DNA from 3 places in the Pontibacillus sp. ABV4_188 genome. Region 2 is predicted to be linked to each of the others. Evidence: riboswitches for the same ligand, from Rfam matches in the RefSeq annotation. Region 2 holds a riboswitch; each other region holds the start of a gene.
The links. A riboswitch is a leader RNA that binds a small molecule or an ion and turns the genes downstream of it on or off. The one in region 2 is predicted to bind S-adenosylmethionine.

Region 1 (5,000 bases), 130 kb from region 2:
GAAATATCCAGGTTTTTTATATCTTCGAGGTGGTATTAAAGGCGTTGGTAAAGTTCGGATTGGTAGAATCGTTCAATTTGCGTCTCACGGTTTCGTTGTCTTTGCACCATGCTATCGTGGCAATATGGGAGGGGAAGGTAGAGAAGATTTTGCCTTAAGTGATCGTAAAGACGGACATAATGGGGCAAGGATCCTTTTTAATCATCCTATGGTGAATGAAGAAGTGAATGTGTTCGGTTTCTCTCGAGGTGGAGTTATGGGTCTTTGGACGGCTCTTGAGGTTCCTGGTATTCATAAAGTTGCTTGCTGGGGTGGGGTGACGGATGTGGCTCTAACTTACCAAGAACGTGTTGATCTGAGAAAGATGCTCAAGCGTGTTGTTGGGGGGAGTCCTAATAAATATCCAGAAAGATTTGAGGCGAGAACACCGCTAAAGTCTATAAATAAATTAGAAACTCCTGTGTGCATTATTCATGGAGCTAAGGATGAAAATGTATCAGTTGAACATGCCAGGATGTTAGAGGAGGAATTGCAAATGAACGACATCCCCCATACAAGCTGGATTTATTACGATTTAGATCATTACTTTCCGCCCCAAGTAAATCGGCATACTGTTAAGCAATTAACAGATTGGCTAAAGAAATAAAAACGGCTACCCCTTTTTAGGGATAGCCGTTTTTTTATATTAATTTGGAGATGTGGGAGCAATAGTTATTTTCTAAATGTAGGGCCTGAATTGCGTATTTCTTCACTAACCCCGTCGAATTTCTTAAAGTTCTCATGAAATTTAGTAGCAAGTTCATGAGCTTTTTCTTCATACTGTGCTTCATCTTTCCATGTGCGTTTTGGAATCAGCACATCGTCTGGAACACCAGGACAATGGGCTGGTATTTCTAATCCAAAAATAGGGTCTATTACGGTTTCGGTGGAGTTAAGCTCACCTTCAAGTGCAGCATGAATCATAGAGCGAGTATGACTAAGTTTCATACGATGGCCCTCTCCGTACGCTCCGCCGGTCCATCCTGTATTCACCAGGAAGACGTTCGAATTAAATTGATCTATTTTCTCCCCAAGCATTTCTGCATACGTTGAAGCATGTCTTGGAAGGAATGGAGAACCAAAGCACGTAGAGAACGTTGCTTCTGGACTGGTAACGCCACGTTCCGTTCCTGCTAGTTTGCTTGTGTAACCACTAAGGAAATGGTACATTGCCTGTTCTTTAGTAAGTTTACTAATCGGTGGCAAAACACCAAAAGCATCAGCTGTTAAGAAAATGATTGAATTGGGATGACCAGCGATACTAGGTTCAACGATATTGTGGATATTCTGAATTGGATAAGCTGCGCGTGTGTTTTCTGTTAGACTTGTATCCTCATAATCCGGTTCTCTTGTGCCGGGGTGCAAGATCACATTCTCAAGTACAGATCCAAATCGAATGGCTTTATAGATTTGAGGCTCGTTTTCCTCGGAAAGGTTAATGCACTTTGCATAACATCCACCTTCAATGTTGAAGACGCCGCGGTTAGACCAACCATGTTCATCATCCCCGATTAGTCGACGCTCTGGATCAGCAGACAGGGTAGTCTTCCCCGTACCAGAGAGTCCAAAGAATAAAGCTACGTCGCCTTCTTTCCCTACGTTAGCTGAACAATGCATTGGTAAAACATCACTCTCGGGTAGAAGATAGTTCATAACGGAAAAGATTGATTTCTTAATTTCACCAGCATATTCAGTTCCCCCGATCAGGATCACACGATGCTTAAACGACACCATAATAAAGGCTTCGGAACGTGTGCCATCTTGAGCGGGATCTGCTTTAAAGGAAGGAGCTGACACTATTGTGAATTCGCTTACATGTTCGGCCAATTCATCCTCAGTAGGGCGTATGAAAAGTTGGTGGGCGAACAAGTTATGCCAAGCAAATTCATTGATGACTTGAATGGGTAAACGGTAACGTTCATCTGCTCCTGCAAATCCGTTGAAAATAAATACTTCTTCTTTTTCTTTCAGAAAATCTACGACTTTATGATATAGGTTTTCAAAGATTGCTTCCGATATGGGTTGGTTCACCGATCCCCAATCAACTGTGTCCTTTGAAACCTCGTCTTTTACAATGAACTTATCTTGAGGGGATCGGCCGGTGTAACGTCCTGTTTCGGCTCTGATCGCTCCTGTAGCTGTGAGTGTCCCCTCGTTACGTTGAAGAACCTTTTCAACGAGTTCTCCCACACACAAATTGGTTGATACATTAGGTTGTGTAAGTAATTCTTTAATTATGGACGCTTGATTCACCGTATTCATGCTCAAGAACCTGCCTTTATTTAATATTTTTTGTCTTTGATAGTGTACATAATAAAATCAATCTTAATGACGTATCCGAGTTGAGATCTAACCTTTTCTGCTTTTATTTCTATACAGTCAGTTGAATAGGTTTAGACTCAATGTGTCATTAGTATAACACATTCATTTTATTAGTCCATACTATTTTATAATGAAATTACGGCAAAATTGTGACTGTTAAAATAAAAGAAAAGATGAAATACTTTCATTATTGTTAATTTTGAAATGGGGAGATGGAAAAATGCACAAGTGCTTTACTTCTATCATATATTACTTCGATCTCAACTCACCTTTTTCCTTGATTTAATGTTTCTTTCTAAAGACATTTGTGACCAGTAACCCCGTTCATCAATAAATTTAAGTGTTAGACATCGCATGATTACAATTAAGTGAAAAAAGTGGTTCCCTGACCATTCAATAAAGCGATGATAACGCTATATTCAGTTGACATATAAGGGTTAAAACGTTATGATAAGTCGCGAACGGAAACTATCTTATCCAGAGAAGGTGGAGGGACAGGCCCTATGAAACCCAGCAACCGTCATCCTTAAATGAAAAGGTGCTAACCTGATGCAAGGAAGATCTCCTTGAACGATAAGAGCGAATGGACCCTTTCCCTTTGCTCGTTATGGGAAGGGATTTTTTATACTTTCGAAAGGTTTCTAAACGCTTTCTAAGGTATTTTGAAAGTCATCGACATTTGCTAAGTGTAGCGAATTTCGACGTTTTCTCATGTATTTTTTTCATTCGTTTACAATATACGAAACTGTTCCAGGTGAATAGATCGGTGTAAATTCATTTATAAAAGAATTTACATAACTCTGGTTTACTTTTTTCTGAATAGATAGCTGGGTGATGAGTTCCGTCTCAAAGATAAGAGTATTTTAAAGGAGGAGTTTGAGGGAATGGCTGCAAACCGCCGCTTGTTTACATCAGAATCAGTTACAGGAGGGCACCCTGACAAAATCTGTGACCAAATTTCTGATGCCATATTAGATGAAATCTTAAAAAATGATCCGAACGCTCGTGTAGCATGTGAAACGACAGTTACAACAGGATTAGTTCTCGTTTCAGGAGAAATTTCAACAAATACGTACGTAGACATCCAATCAATCGTGCGTAATACAATTAAGGATATTGGCTATACACGTGCTAAATATGGCTTTGATGCAGAAACATGTGCAGTACTTACAGCAATTGATGAACAATCACCAGACATTGCAGCTGGAGTAAATGAAGCTCTTGAAGCACGAGAAGGTCAAATGACTGATAAGGAAATTGAGAATATTGGTGCAGGAGACCAGGGTCTAATGTTTGGTTATGCGAATAATGAAACGCCTGAACTTATGCCCCTTCCGATCTCTTTAGCTCACAAATTGGCGAAACGTTTATCTGACGTGCGCAACGATGAAACAGTTCCTTACCTACGCCCTGATGGTAAAACCCAGGTTACTGTAGAGTATGATGAACAAGACCGTCCTGTTCGTATTGACACAATTGTCATCTCCACGCAGCATCACCCAGAAATAACGCTAGAGCAAATTCAAAAGGATCTTAAAGAGCAAGTTATTGCTCCAATTGTTCCTGCAGAGCTGCTTGATGAACAAACAAAATACTTCATTAATCCAACAGGTCGTTTTGTAATCGGTGGACCTCAAGGGGATGCTGGTTTAACAGGCCGTAAAATTATTGTAGATACGTACGGAGGATATGCACGTCACGGCGGGGGAGCTTTCAGTGGTAAAGACGCTACTAAAGTTGACCGTTCCGCCGCTTATGCAGCTCGTTATGTTGCTAAAAACATTGTAGCTGCTGGATTAGCAGATTCTTGTGAAGTTCAATTAGCCTATGCCATTGGCGTGGCGCAACCTGTGTCAATTTCAATCAATACATTTGGTACAGGGAAAGTCTCAGAAGAGGCGTTAGTTGAAGCTGTACGTGAGAAATTTGACCTTCGTCCAGCTGGTATTATTAAAATGCTAGATCTTCGTCGCCCAATCTACCGTGACACTGCGGCATACGGTCACTTTGGCCGCACGGACGTTAAGTTCCCATGGGAGCAAACAGATAAAGCAGAAGAATTAAAGCAACTAGCAAACTTATAAGTATAGGTGGGAGCATGGATTTGCATAGCAATTCTGTGCTCTTTTTTGTTTCGCTGGCATTTTTTTAATTGAATTGTAATCGTTGCCCTCCCTTATGTGAAAACATGATAAACTATTATAGTCTGTCAAAATCATGTTTTTTTGACTCAGACGTTACCGACTTTAAATTCACGGGTAAAACGAATATCTGTGAAGTATAAAAACAATTTAAAGAGAACCTGTTCGACACCTTAAGGGTACCGTGGGTCTCTGCCAATTACACCCATTTTGTGATAAACTGAAATAGCAAAGTGAGAATGAAAGTGAGGATCTTCGTATGTGCGGTTTTATTGGTGTTATTCGAGATGTTCCATCTCCAGTAGATGAAGAACAGAAGCAGTCTTTTAAGCGAAGAAACGATATTATCACTCATCGTGGCCCTGATGATGAAGGGTATTATCATGATGATTACATATCTTTTGGCTTTCGCCGTTTAAGTATAATTGATATCGAAAGTGGCCATCAGCCTCTTAGCTATGATGATGAAAAGATTTGGATGGTGTTTAACGGAGAAAT
Region 2 (5,000 bases):
TTTCTTCAGATTGAAGAACTTCTAAAACGGTTTGTAGTGCTTCACTATCTTTGTTTTCCGTTTTGCTAACAAGAAGGTTAGCGTACGGAGAGTCATCCCCTTCAATAAATAGGGAATCTTCGGTAGGATTTAAACCTGCTTCAATTGCATAGTTCGTGTTAATAGCCACTAGAGCATCCTCTTCACGCTCATAGTTTTGTGGAAGAAGTCCTGCGTCTACATCCGGACTGAACTTTAGGTTTTTAGGGTTTTCAGCAATATCGTCGATTGTTGCTGATTTCTTTTCAACGCCTTCTTGTATCGTGATAAGACCTTGTGTTTCAAATAAGGAAAGAATGCGTCCATGTTCAGATTCAGAACGACGCATGATAACTTCTGTGCCTTCTGGAATCTCATCTACGTTTGTAATATTTTTAGAATAAACACCCATCGGTTCGTTATGAACTGGTCCAAGGCTTGTGAAATCATATTCAAACTCTTCCTTTTGCTCGTTTAAATATGGTGTGTGTTGAAAGTAGTTAGCATCAATAGCGCCACTAGCTAAATCTTTATTAGGAAGAATGTATTCTTGATAAGTTTCAATCTTAAGGTCAATTCCTTTATCCTTCAGAATCGGTTTTGCTTCCTCCAAGATCTCGGCGTGAGGAGTACTAGATGCACCAATAACCACTTCCTCTAGTTTTTCCTCAGAATTGCTTTCCCCGCTCTTATTCTCTGTTTCAGATCCATTGCTGCTTGATTCATCCTCTGCTGAGCCACATGCTGCTAGCGCGAATATGAATAATGCACTAAGAAAAAGTTTTAAGAATTTTTTCATCGTGTAACTCCCCTTTTATCGTTTGTCTAATTTGTTTGATATAAAGTCTCCAACGAATTGGAATATGAAAACAATAATGACGATTAAAATTGTGGCTAAGAATACGACATCAAAGTCCCAGCGTTGGAACCCTTTAAGATAGGCCAGATCACCAAGACCCCCGGCTCCTATGACACCTGCCATAGCTGAGTAGCTAATTAAGTTAATAGAAGTAACCGTAATACCTGAAACTAAAGCTGGCATCGATTCTGGAAGTAAGACTTTAAAGATAATGGTAGAGGTCTTAGCTCCCATAGACTTAGCCGCTTCTATTACACCTTTATCTACTTCTTTAAGAGCAATTTCAACGAGACGACCATAAAATGGTGCCGCTCCAATAATTAAAGCAGGAAGTGCCGCATTAGGTCCCCTTATTGTCCCAATCAGAAATTCTGTGAACGGGAATAAGAGTAAAATTAAAATAATAAACGGAATGGCCCTGAACACGTTCACTATCGTTGCCACTATAAAATTCAATGGTTTGTTAGCCCATATATTTTGCTTTGATGTTAAATAAAGTAATAAACCTAGCAACAATCCTAAAATGAATGTTCCGATTACAGAAAGAGCCGTCATGTACAACGTTTCTTCCGTAGCCGTTACCAGGTCCTCTACATTTGCGTTTGGAAACAACTTATGAAACATGATGATTCACCTCTACTTGCACGGACGTTTCGGAAATATATTGGATTGCCTTATTGATATCTTCTTCTGCCCCATCCATATGAACATAGAGCGTTCCATAAGCTCCTTTACTGGTTTGAGTAATCTTCCCTTGTAAAATGTTAAAGCTAACAGAAGGAAATTCTCTCGATACCTCACTAATTAAAGCTTGGTTTGTTTTCTCACCAACAAAGTGTAAACGAACAACTTGTCCAGTTTGATACTGAGCTATGATGGTCTCCACTGCTTCATCTTGGTCTTGGTCTCCCATGATTTGTTCTACAAATCGTTTCGTTACTTTCTCTTTCGGATGAAGAAAGACATCTAATACATCGCCTTCTTCTACAACTTTACCTTCTTCCATCACCGCTACCCGATGAGAGATTTTACGAATAACGTGCATTTCATGAGTGATTAAGATGATCGTTAAATCTAACTTTTCATTAATATCAACTAACAAGTCTAAAATCTGATCGGTTGTTTCAGGGTCGAGGGCAGACGTTGCTTCATCACACAGCAGAACTTTTGGTCTGTTAGCAAGGGCTCTTGCTATACCTACCCGTTGCTTTTGTCCACCACTTAGTTGGGATGGATATGCATCTTCCCTGCCAGCTAGCCCGACTAACTTAATCAGTTCATCAACTCGTTCTTGTCTTTCCTTTTTTGGAGTTCCTGCAATTTCTAAAGGAAACGCAATGTTTTCTCGTACTGTACGAGACCAAAGGAGGTTAAAATGCTGAAATACCATCCCAATCTCTTGTCTAGCCTTGCGGAGACTCCCTGCTTTTAAACTTGCTATATCTTCACCATCTATGACGATTTCACCGCTAGTAGGATCCTCTAATCGGTTAAGCAGTCGAATAAATGTACTTTTACCAGCACCGCTATACCCGATCACTCCATAGATTTCTCCTTTTTCAATGTTCAAATTAACATCATCAACCGCTTGAACTTGTGTGGTCCCAGATTGGAATATTTTCTGTAGATTCTTGATTGAAATCACGGTTGTTCCTCCTTTTCAAATACAAAAAAGTTTCAGGAACTTTTCTATAAGCTCCCTAAACAAAAAAACCTTACTATCCCACAAGAGGACAGAAAGGTTTATATAAACCGATTCGTCCTCTCATCTGTCTAAGCCATGCTTAGCAGGATTTGGCACCTTTCAAACATAGTTTGATGGTTGCCGGGCTTCAAAGGGCCAGTCCCTCCACCTCTCGTGATAAGAGTAAAATCCTTTATTCAATTAACGCTTTAACTCTTTTAAGTCTAGAAAGAATTCTAGCACGCGCTTCAACATTCAGTCAATATAAAACTTTCACTCAATTCTTTCATCTAAAAGATTCTATAAGCAAATTACTATTAAGGAGCTCTTCGTCAATAAAAAAACGTTTCCCAAAGAGAGGGAAACGTTTGTACGCACGCTCTCTTATCATTCAAGGCTCACGCCTTGCAGGAATTAGCACCGTTCCTATAAAGGATGGTTGCTGGGTTTCAAAGGGCCAGTCCCTCCACCTCTCCAGATAAGATCTGAAATCGATTTTAAGTTAAATTATATGTTAGCATGGTGATATTAAAGTAGTCAATTCAAATTAATTAAGGAGGCAACGGACATGCAAGCACCTCACTTTAAGCTCCCTGCAATAGATGGCACCCATTATGATTTGGAACAAGACCTTGGAAAAATCATCGTACTAACCTTTTGGGCTTCTTGGTGTCCCGACTGTTCAAGAGATCTTCCGAAGAAAGAGCAATTCTTTCAATCCTTAAATCGTGAAGACCTCAAAATGTTAACGATCAACGTAGCCGGAAGAGAAGGAAACACAGAAGAAGGCGTGGCATTTGCCCACAAATTCCTATCTCAACCTACCCTAGTAGATCGAGGTACTGAGGTATTTGACCTTTACGGAGCTACAAGATTACCAACAACAGTGGTCATCAACAAACAGGGCCAGATTGAAGCCACATTCGGAGACGAAGCTGATGTAATGGAAATTATGAAAACAATTGGTACGTTAATATAAATAGCAATAGCTTGAACAAGGGCTCTTTTTTGTGTAGTCCTTGCTTGACCAGTCAAAGTTCGATCTTTTCTCTACATTGAATGACATGATTCACTAAATTATTTCTCGGGAAATCTTCATTCGTCATCATTCTCATGCAGAAATAAAGGCTGTCCTACTATAGGACAGCCTTTATTTATTGATATTGATTCACTTTTTCATAGAGATAAGGTACTGATTGAAATGCATAAATCTTTTCAAGAATCATACCTTTTTGGACGATTAAAAGACATGGAACACTCTCTATTTCATATTGGTTCATAAAATCAGGGTGAATTGCTGCATTCAACTCTCTAAACTCAGTTCCTTTTACTGCCTCTTCTAATGTCTCAAGCATCCTTCTAGCCAAATGACACGTCCCACAAAAAGGACTATGAATAAAAAGAAAATCAACATGGTTTTCACTCTTATTTAGCTGCTCTAAAGGCCTGTTGGTTAAAGTTTGCAAAGAATACCACCTAACTATGTTAAGAAGATCGGATCAACCGATATGCTTCTGCTCACCAAAGCTTGGGCTAACTCAGGCTCAGGCGTCGCAGCCACTTCTCTAAACGAACGATCTATATAAATATGCTCAGCGTGGGGAAGTTCGAATGATAGTTGCTTCCGTAACTTATGGCCTGAATGATCTTCATCCACTAATATAAATACATCTTTATGATCCAGATCATAATCAAGAATGAGCTGTTCCAGCCGTTCTACGCCTAGCGTCCCATTTGTGCATATGATCTCAACATCCTCGTTAATCACTTTTTGGATTTGTTGTTTATCAGTTTTCCCCTCTACGATAATCACTTTTTCAAGTGCACTGATTTCGTTCATCGCAACCACCTGTCTTTTTTCCAACGTAAGTGTTTCTTATTACTATATGTGATTCGGTCCGAGAATTCTCACTTTATAATAAAATTAATAATAAATAGGCCACAATCTGATATAAAATACTTTTTCTATTTGAAAAGGGGGATAAATTTGTATAAAGAAATGGCAGTGGAACCCCACTGCCATCACCCTTAACACCAACCATTTTCATCATCGCAATCTACATACTTATCAACTCGTGAAGGATCACTTGTCCCTCTCCAAGACTGATTCTGTTGTACTTGCTTAGTGGTGTTTGTAACCTTCATACCCGTTCTTGATGCAGAACGGCTTCTCGCTGAGGAAGACTGTTTTTTCTCCATCTTAGTTCACCCCTTACACATAAGGTGTCCTAGGATAGACCAGAGTATGATACCAATATTAGTCTTCAGCGATCATTTCTTGATATTTGTCAGCAGTCATCAATTTCTCAATTTCAGATTGATCAGATGGTTCTACAATGATCATCCATGCTTTTTCATATGGAGCTTCGTTAACAAATTCTGGGCTGTCATCAAGCTCATCGTTGATTCCAACAACTTTACCAGAGATCGGTGCGTAAA
Region 3 (5,000 bases), 1.3 Mb from region 2:
AAATGACCTCGTTCATGGTTTCTACACTTTCATCTAGCTTTTCACTACCTGTGTTCATCTGACTTAATGCTTCTGCATTGCTATCATTTAACTCCCCGAGATTAGTAGTAATCTTCTTAGCTGACTGCCCTGTCACCTCTGCTAACTTCCGAATTTCTTCAGCTACTACTGAAAAACCTTTCCCTGCTTCACCAGCTCGTGCTGCTTCAATCGAAGCATTAAGAGCAAGCAGGTTCGTCTGTTCTGTAATCTGCTGGATATCTTCAGTAAATTGATTCGTTTCTTTTATTTTCCCTGTTAAAATACTAAATGTATCATTGAGCATGCGAATAACTTTTCTTAGATCATTCATTTCCATTTCAAGATGGGAAATTCGTTGTTGGCCTCCATTAATCTCTTCAGTCGCTTGATTCGTTTCTGATTGAAGAACGGTTAGTGACTCTTTCATATGAGTGATCGTTGTCATGGTACTCTGAGCATGTTCTGAGATATCTGCAATTTGCTCGCTTTGACTTTGACCACCAGCTGACACCTCTTGAACGGCAGTTTTCATTTCCCCTTGTGCCTGAACGTTTATCTGCACTTGATCATTAACACGGGAAATGTTCTCCGCAATGAGTGTAGCCTCCTTCTCAAGTTTTTCCTTCTGTTTAGCTTGAGCCTCACGCTCCTGTTCAGTGGTATCAAGAATGGTTTCAAGTTTCTTAAATGTCCGCTCGGCCAAATAGGTCATCACACCTAATATGACTCCCATTAACACATAGATTAAGGTTATAGACGGGAAGATTGTACTCATCAAATCAGCTTGTTCTGGGTTAGGCCAAGAATGACTAGCAATTAAAGTAGCTAATCCAAAGATATACCCAAACGCGAACGTTTTACGATCCAATTGAACGGCCGAGAAGACAGCAATAAACAGTAAAATTAAGTCACCTGAAAGAGAACCACCTTCTACATAGATTAATAATCCGTAACCAATGATCGGCATACTCACTGCCACGTAAGAAAAGATTCTTGGTTTATGTAAGACACGTTGAAGAACAAAGAGCAAAATCCAAAACAATGCCAACTCCGTTCCATAAATCGACGAGCGAAAAAGAGCCCCATCTTGTAAAGATAAGGATAGCGCTGACAACATAGCTACACTATATGTCGAGGTCATCAACACATTTTTCTTTTTTACATCTTGTAAACGCATTTCCGTAACATTCATAAATACTGTACCTCCAGAAGATGTCTTTTTCTTTTTATCGACAGCTTAGAGCGTACAATTAAGAGAATATGGCAAATTTTGTAGAACACAAATTATGATATAGTTAGAAAGGAATTCCTCTTCTATGATCTCTAATACAGTAACCCTTATCCTATTAGCTATTGTTACATTTATTTTTGTATCATTAATGATTAGCTCCATAACCAACGGAATCACCCCAACCCCTACCCAACTAAGCGTGAAGCAAGAAGTTATAAGACAAGCAAAACCATACGATCCTTCTACAATTGCTGATTTTGGAGCTGGATGGGGAACAATGGCTTTTGCTTTTGCAAAAGAATTTAAAAGTGCTAAAGTGTACGCCTATGAAACATCCTTCATCCCATTCATTTATATGAAAGGAATGGTTCGTGTTAGAGGGGTCTCTAATGTAGTTGTCATTAAAAAAGATTTCCTTACCGTTTCCCCTGATCAATTCGACCTTATTTATTGTTACCTATATACCAAAGCTATGAGAGAACTTTCAATAACACTGCCTGACTATAGCGGAGTTGTTATTTCTAACACCTTTTCCTTACCTGGAATAACTCCCTCTTCTTCCGTTCAAGTCAGTTCATGGAATACGACGACGCCTATTTATATATACCTTACATAAAAGGAAACCTAAGTACAAACGACACCGTCTAAGAATAGATGCTAAAAGAACAAGTTAAAGGAAGGTGAGCAAGTGAAGACTACTTTTCTATTTATAGTTGGACTTACATTTGCGATCATTGGGTATTTTGAAAATACCACATGGTTTACGCTGATTTGTTATGCAGTTGCAGCTACATGCTTTATTATCCTAGCTTTAACAAAAATTAAGCTAGACAAAGAAAAAAGCGATACGAAACGTTATGAATAACGCTTTGTATCGCCTTTTTGAATGAGTATGTAACCTGCCACCTCAAACGGATGGTTAAGTTCCCGCAGTCGTATCGATTACGAGGTGGCATTAAAATTAAAGTATCATATGTTTTCAATAAATACAAGTCAGGCTGTCTTAGCCAATTCCGCAAGAAACAGAGCCATTCTTCTGAAGATACTTCTGATGGTACTCTTCAGCATCGTAGAAGTCTGTAACTTCATTAACTTCTGTAACAATCTCACTCTTGAAGATGCCTTTGTTGTTCCATTCCGTGATCTTATCAACTGCAATCGCTTGTTGGTCTTCTGTGGCAAAGATAACGGAACGATACTGAGAACCAACGTCTTCACCTTGACGATTACGTTGAGTAGGATTGTGACATTCAAAGAAATGGTCTACAAGTTCACTATAGGAAATCACGCTTGGATCAAATTCAACTTTCGTTGCTTCCGCATGACCCGTTCCCCCTGCTTTCACTTGTTGGTAAGAAGGGTTTGCAACCGTGCCTCCCATGAACCCAACGCGCGTCGCTTTCACACCTTTAATTCGTTCAAAATAAGCCTCTACTCCCCAAAAACATCCTGCTGCAAATACTGCTGTTGCCATTCTCATCTCTTCCTTTCTTAAAACGACACTTCTTTCTTCGAGAGTACGATCACGGCCTCTTACATATAGAAGAGCCCTCTCTTTTATCCAAGAAAGGGCTCGTAAGTGTATATCCGTACGATCCTCTCATCTTCCAAGAACATATTGTTCCTGCAGGAATTGGCACCGTTCTCGTCGATTGTATACATCGACTGGATGGTTGCCGGGCATCAAAGGGCCAGTCCCTCCGCCTCTCTGGATAAGAAGTTTATCGCTATTTGAATTTTATGTTATCCCAAATCATACATGATCTCATTAGCGAAGTAAAGTGGTAAGCACCTATTTTTTTCGATCGTTAAAATTTTCTGATAATATATGATATGATAGGCTTACTTGCTACGCAAGCTTTTATCAACTTTTGTATCCTCATTATATAAAGTGGACATCGCTTTTATGCATGACCATTAGACTTTTTATGAATAATGAGGTCTTCATTATAGGGCGGACTCCCTTACATAATGTCCCATTAAATAGTAAAGGAGTTTTTTCAAAATGGTTAAAGCAATTTCAACAAACAACGCACCAGAAGCAATCGGCCCTTACTCTCAGGCAATTGACCTTGGACAGATCGTATTCGTATCGGGACAAATCCCACTAAACCCTAGCACGATGGAAATTGTTTCAGACGATGTGAGCGAACAAACGACACAAGTGATGAAGAACGTTGGAGCGATCCTAGAAGAAGCAGGCCTTAACTACGCGCATATTGCTAAAGCGAATATTTATCTTGCTTCTATGGAAGACTTCCAAACGGTAAATGAAATCTATGCCAGCTTCCTTCAAGAACCTTACCCAGCACGAGCTGCCATTGAAGTCAGTCGTCTGCCCAAAGACGTTAAAGTCGAAGTAGAAGTAATCGCCCACCGCTCAGACGCTTAATGCATCCGCAATTGTTTGAGGAACGTTTCCGTCGGCTTTAGTAGAGCATAAGGTGGGCCTGGAAATCACTCGCTTTCCGCGGGCGAGCTGTCGAGCTTCCTCGTTCGCTTCGCTCTCTGCGGGATCTCGTCTAGCTCTCTCTCCCGCAGGAGTCTCGCAATTTCCAGGCCCACCTTCACCAAAAAAGGAGAGACGGAAACTTGCCATATATGGGAGGAGAGGGGCTTAAGATCACCTGTAATAAGCGGTCCGTTCATCCAACTCACGTCAGGGCTTGCTGTGGGACGACGAGACTCCCGCGGGGTGAGGAGCCTAGGTAAGACCCCGGACGGAGCGTCAGCGAAGGAGGAGGCTTACCAGCTCCCCGCAGGAAAGCGAGTTGTCCCACAGCAAGCCCTATCCCCAATATGGTAGAGGACCACCCCTACCTTAATATTGCATAAACAAGGGCCACCTTTTTAGGTGGCCCTTCTTTATTAGCGTGCGTTTTCGTCCATATGGACAAATGGCAAGTCAGTGTCGACTTCGCCATAGATGCGGGAGATGTCCAGGTCATTTCCTTGCAACCAGTCAGCAAAGTCAAATTCGACAGGTTCTCTGTCACCGCCAAGGGCCATCCAGGCTGTAAGACTCTTCGGGAAGTAGGCGGAGGTATGAATCGTTCCTGCCCAGTTCCGATACTGCTTTGAGAAGACACCTCGATCAGAATCATTCATAAGTCGAAACGCCTCGTACCCACTAGAGAGCTTCCCTTTCTCCTCATTGATCACATCTATACGACGCTCAGAATCTTTTAAGTAATTCCGGTTCTCCTGTTTCATAATTTCGAAATGGTTCGTGCATACGTTCGATTGGCGCACCTCGACACCTCTTGGAGATGTTTCTACAACATAGGTCTCGCCTTTGCCATCATAAACGATGTAACTGAAGGAATGACGATGAGGGATTTCTTTAAGCATCGCAACGGCTTCATCGACATTTGCACACGATTCAAGTATTAAACGACCAATCATACAACAAATAAATCCATTCCCCGGCTTCTTACGATGCATAAAGTTATACCCTAGTGCTAACCCTTTCTCATTAATACCATCCATTCTGCCTGTAACGCGCTGGGAGGGGCCTGCTATCGCGTAACCTCCATCTGTTGGCTGGTAGAAGACGTACCGACCTTCGTATGTTTTAGGCTGGTAGTCGTAGTTACGAATCATGTAACCATCGCCGGTTAAAATGGAACAGCCCGATTTCACATATTCTACGCGATACCCGCCAAACTCCATCATCACCTTATCCATCGTCCAATCAAGAGCATCTCTAAGCCCTAGTAATTCATCCCAAATACCAGGGGCAAACCGC

Region 1: another riboswitch for S-adenosylmethionine. It lies ahead of metK (methionine adenosyltransferase); the one in region 2 lies ahead of ACYX4O_RS16665 (methionine ABC transporter ATP-binding protein).
Region 3: another riboswitch for S-adenosylmethionine. It lies ahead of msrA (peptide-methionine (S)-S-oxide reductase MsrA); the one in region 2 lies ahead of ACYX4O_RS16665 (methionine ABC transporter ATP-binding protein).

Annotation. Positions count from the first base shown of each region.
Region 1 covers NZ_CM149975.1:3,117,788-3,122,787, reverse strand. The annotation lists gene ACYX4O_RS16000 (alpha/beta hydrolase family protein) at 1-646, shown strand, start outside; gene pckA (phosphoenolpyruvate carboxykinase (ATP)) at 712-2,301, opposite strand; SAM riboswitch class I at 2,832-2,941, shown strand; gene metK (methionine adenosyltransferase) at 3,246-4,445, shown strand; gene asnB (asparagine synthase (glutamine-hydrolyzing)) at 4,762-5,000, shown strand, end outside.
Region 2 covers NZ_CM149975.1:3,250,138-3,255,137, forward strand. The annotation lists gene ACYX4O_RS16655 (MetQ/NlpA family ABC transporter substrate-binding protein) at 1-817, opposite strand, end outside; gene ACYX4O_RS16660 (methionine ABC transporter permease) at 833-1,501, opposite strand; gene ACYX4O_RS16665 (methionine ABC transporter ATP-binding protein) at 1,491-2,522, opposite strand; SAM riboswitch class I at 2,640-2,745, opposite strand; SAM riboswitch class I at 2,943-3,046, opposite strand; gene ACYX4O_RS16670 (TlpA family protein disulfide reductase) at 3,130-3,540, shown strand; gene ACYX4O_RS16675 (thioredoxin family protein) at 3,716-4,045, opposite strand; gene ACYX4O_RS16680 (ribonuclease M5) at 4,042-4,401, opposite strand; gene ACYX4O_RS16685 (hypothetical protein) at 4,590-4,760, opposite strand; gene gcvH (glycine cleavage system protein GcvH) at 4,819-5,000, opposite strand, start outside.
Region 3 covers NZ_CM149975.1:424,003-429,002, reverse strand. The annotation lists gene ACYX4O_RS02285 (methyl-accepting chemotaxis protein) at 1-1,213, opposite strand, end outside; gene ACYX4O_RS02280 (hypothetical protein) at 1,338-1,868, shown strand; gene ACYX4O_RS02275 (hypothetical protein) at 1,941-2,117, shown strand; gene msrA (peptide-methionine (S)-S-oxide reductase MsrA) at 2,256-2,726, opposite strand; SAM riboswitch class I at 2,850-2,971, opposite strand; gene ACYX4O_RS02265 (RidA family protein) at 3,258-3,644, shown strand; gene ACYX4O_RS02260 (C45 family autoproteolytic acyltransferase/hydolase) at 4,121-5,000, opposite strand, start outside.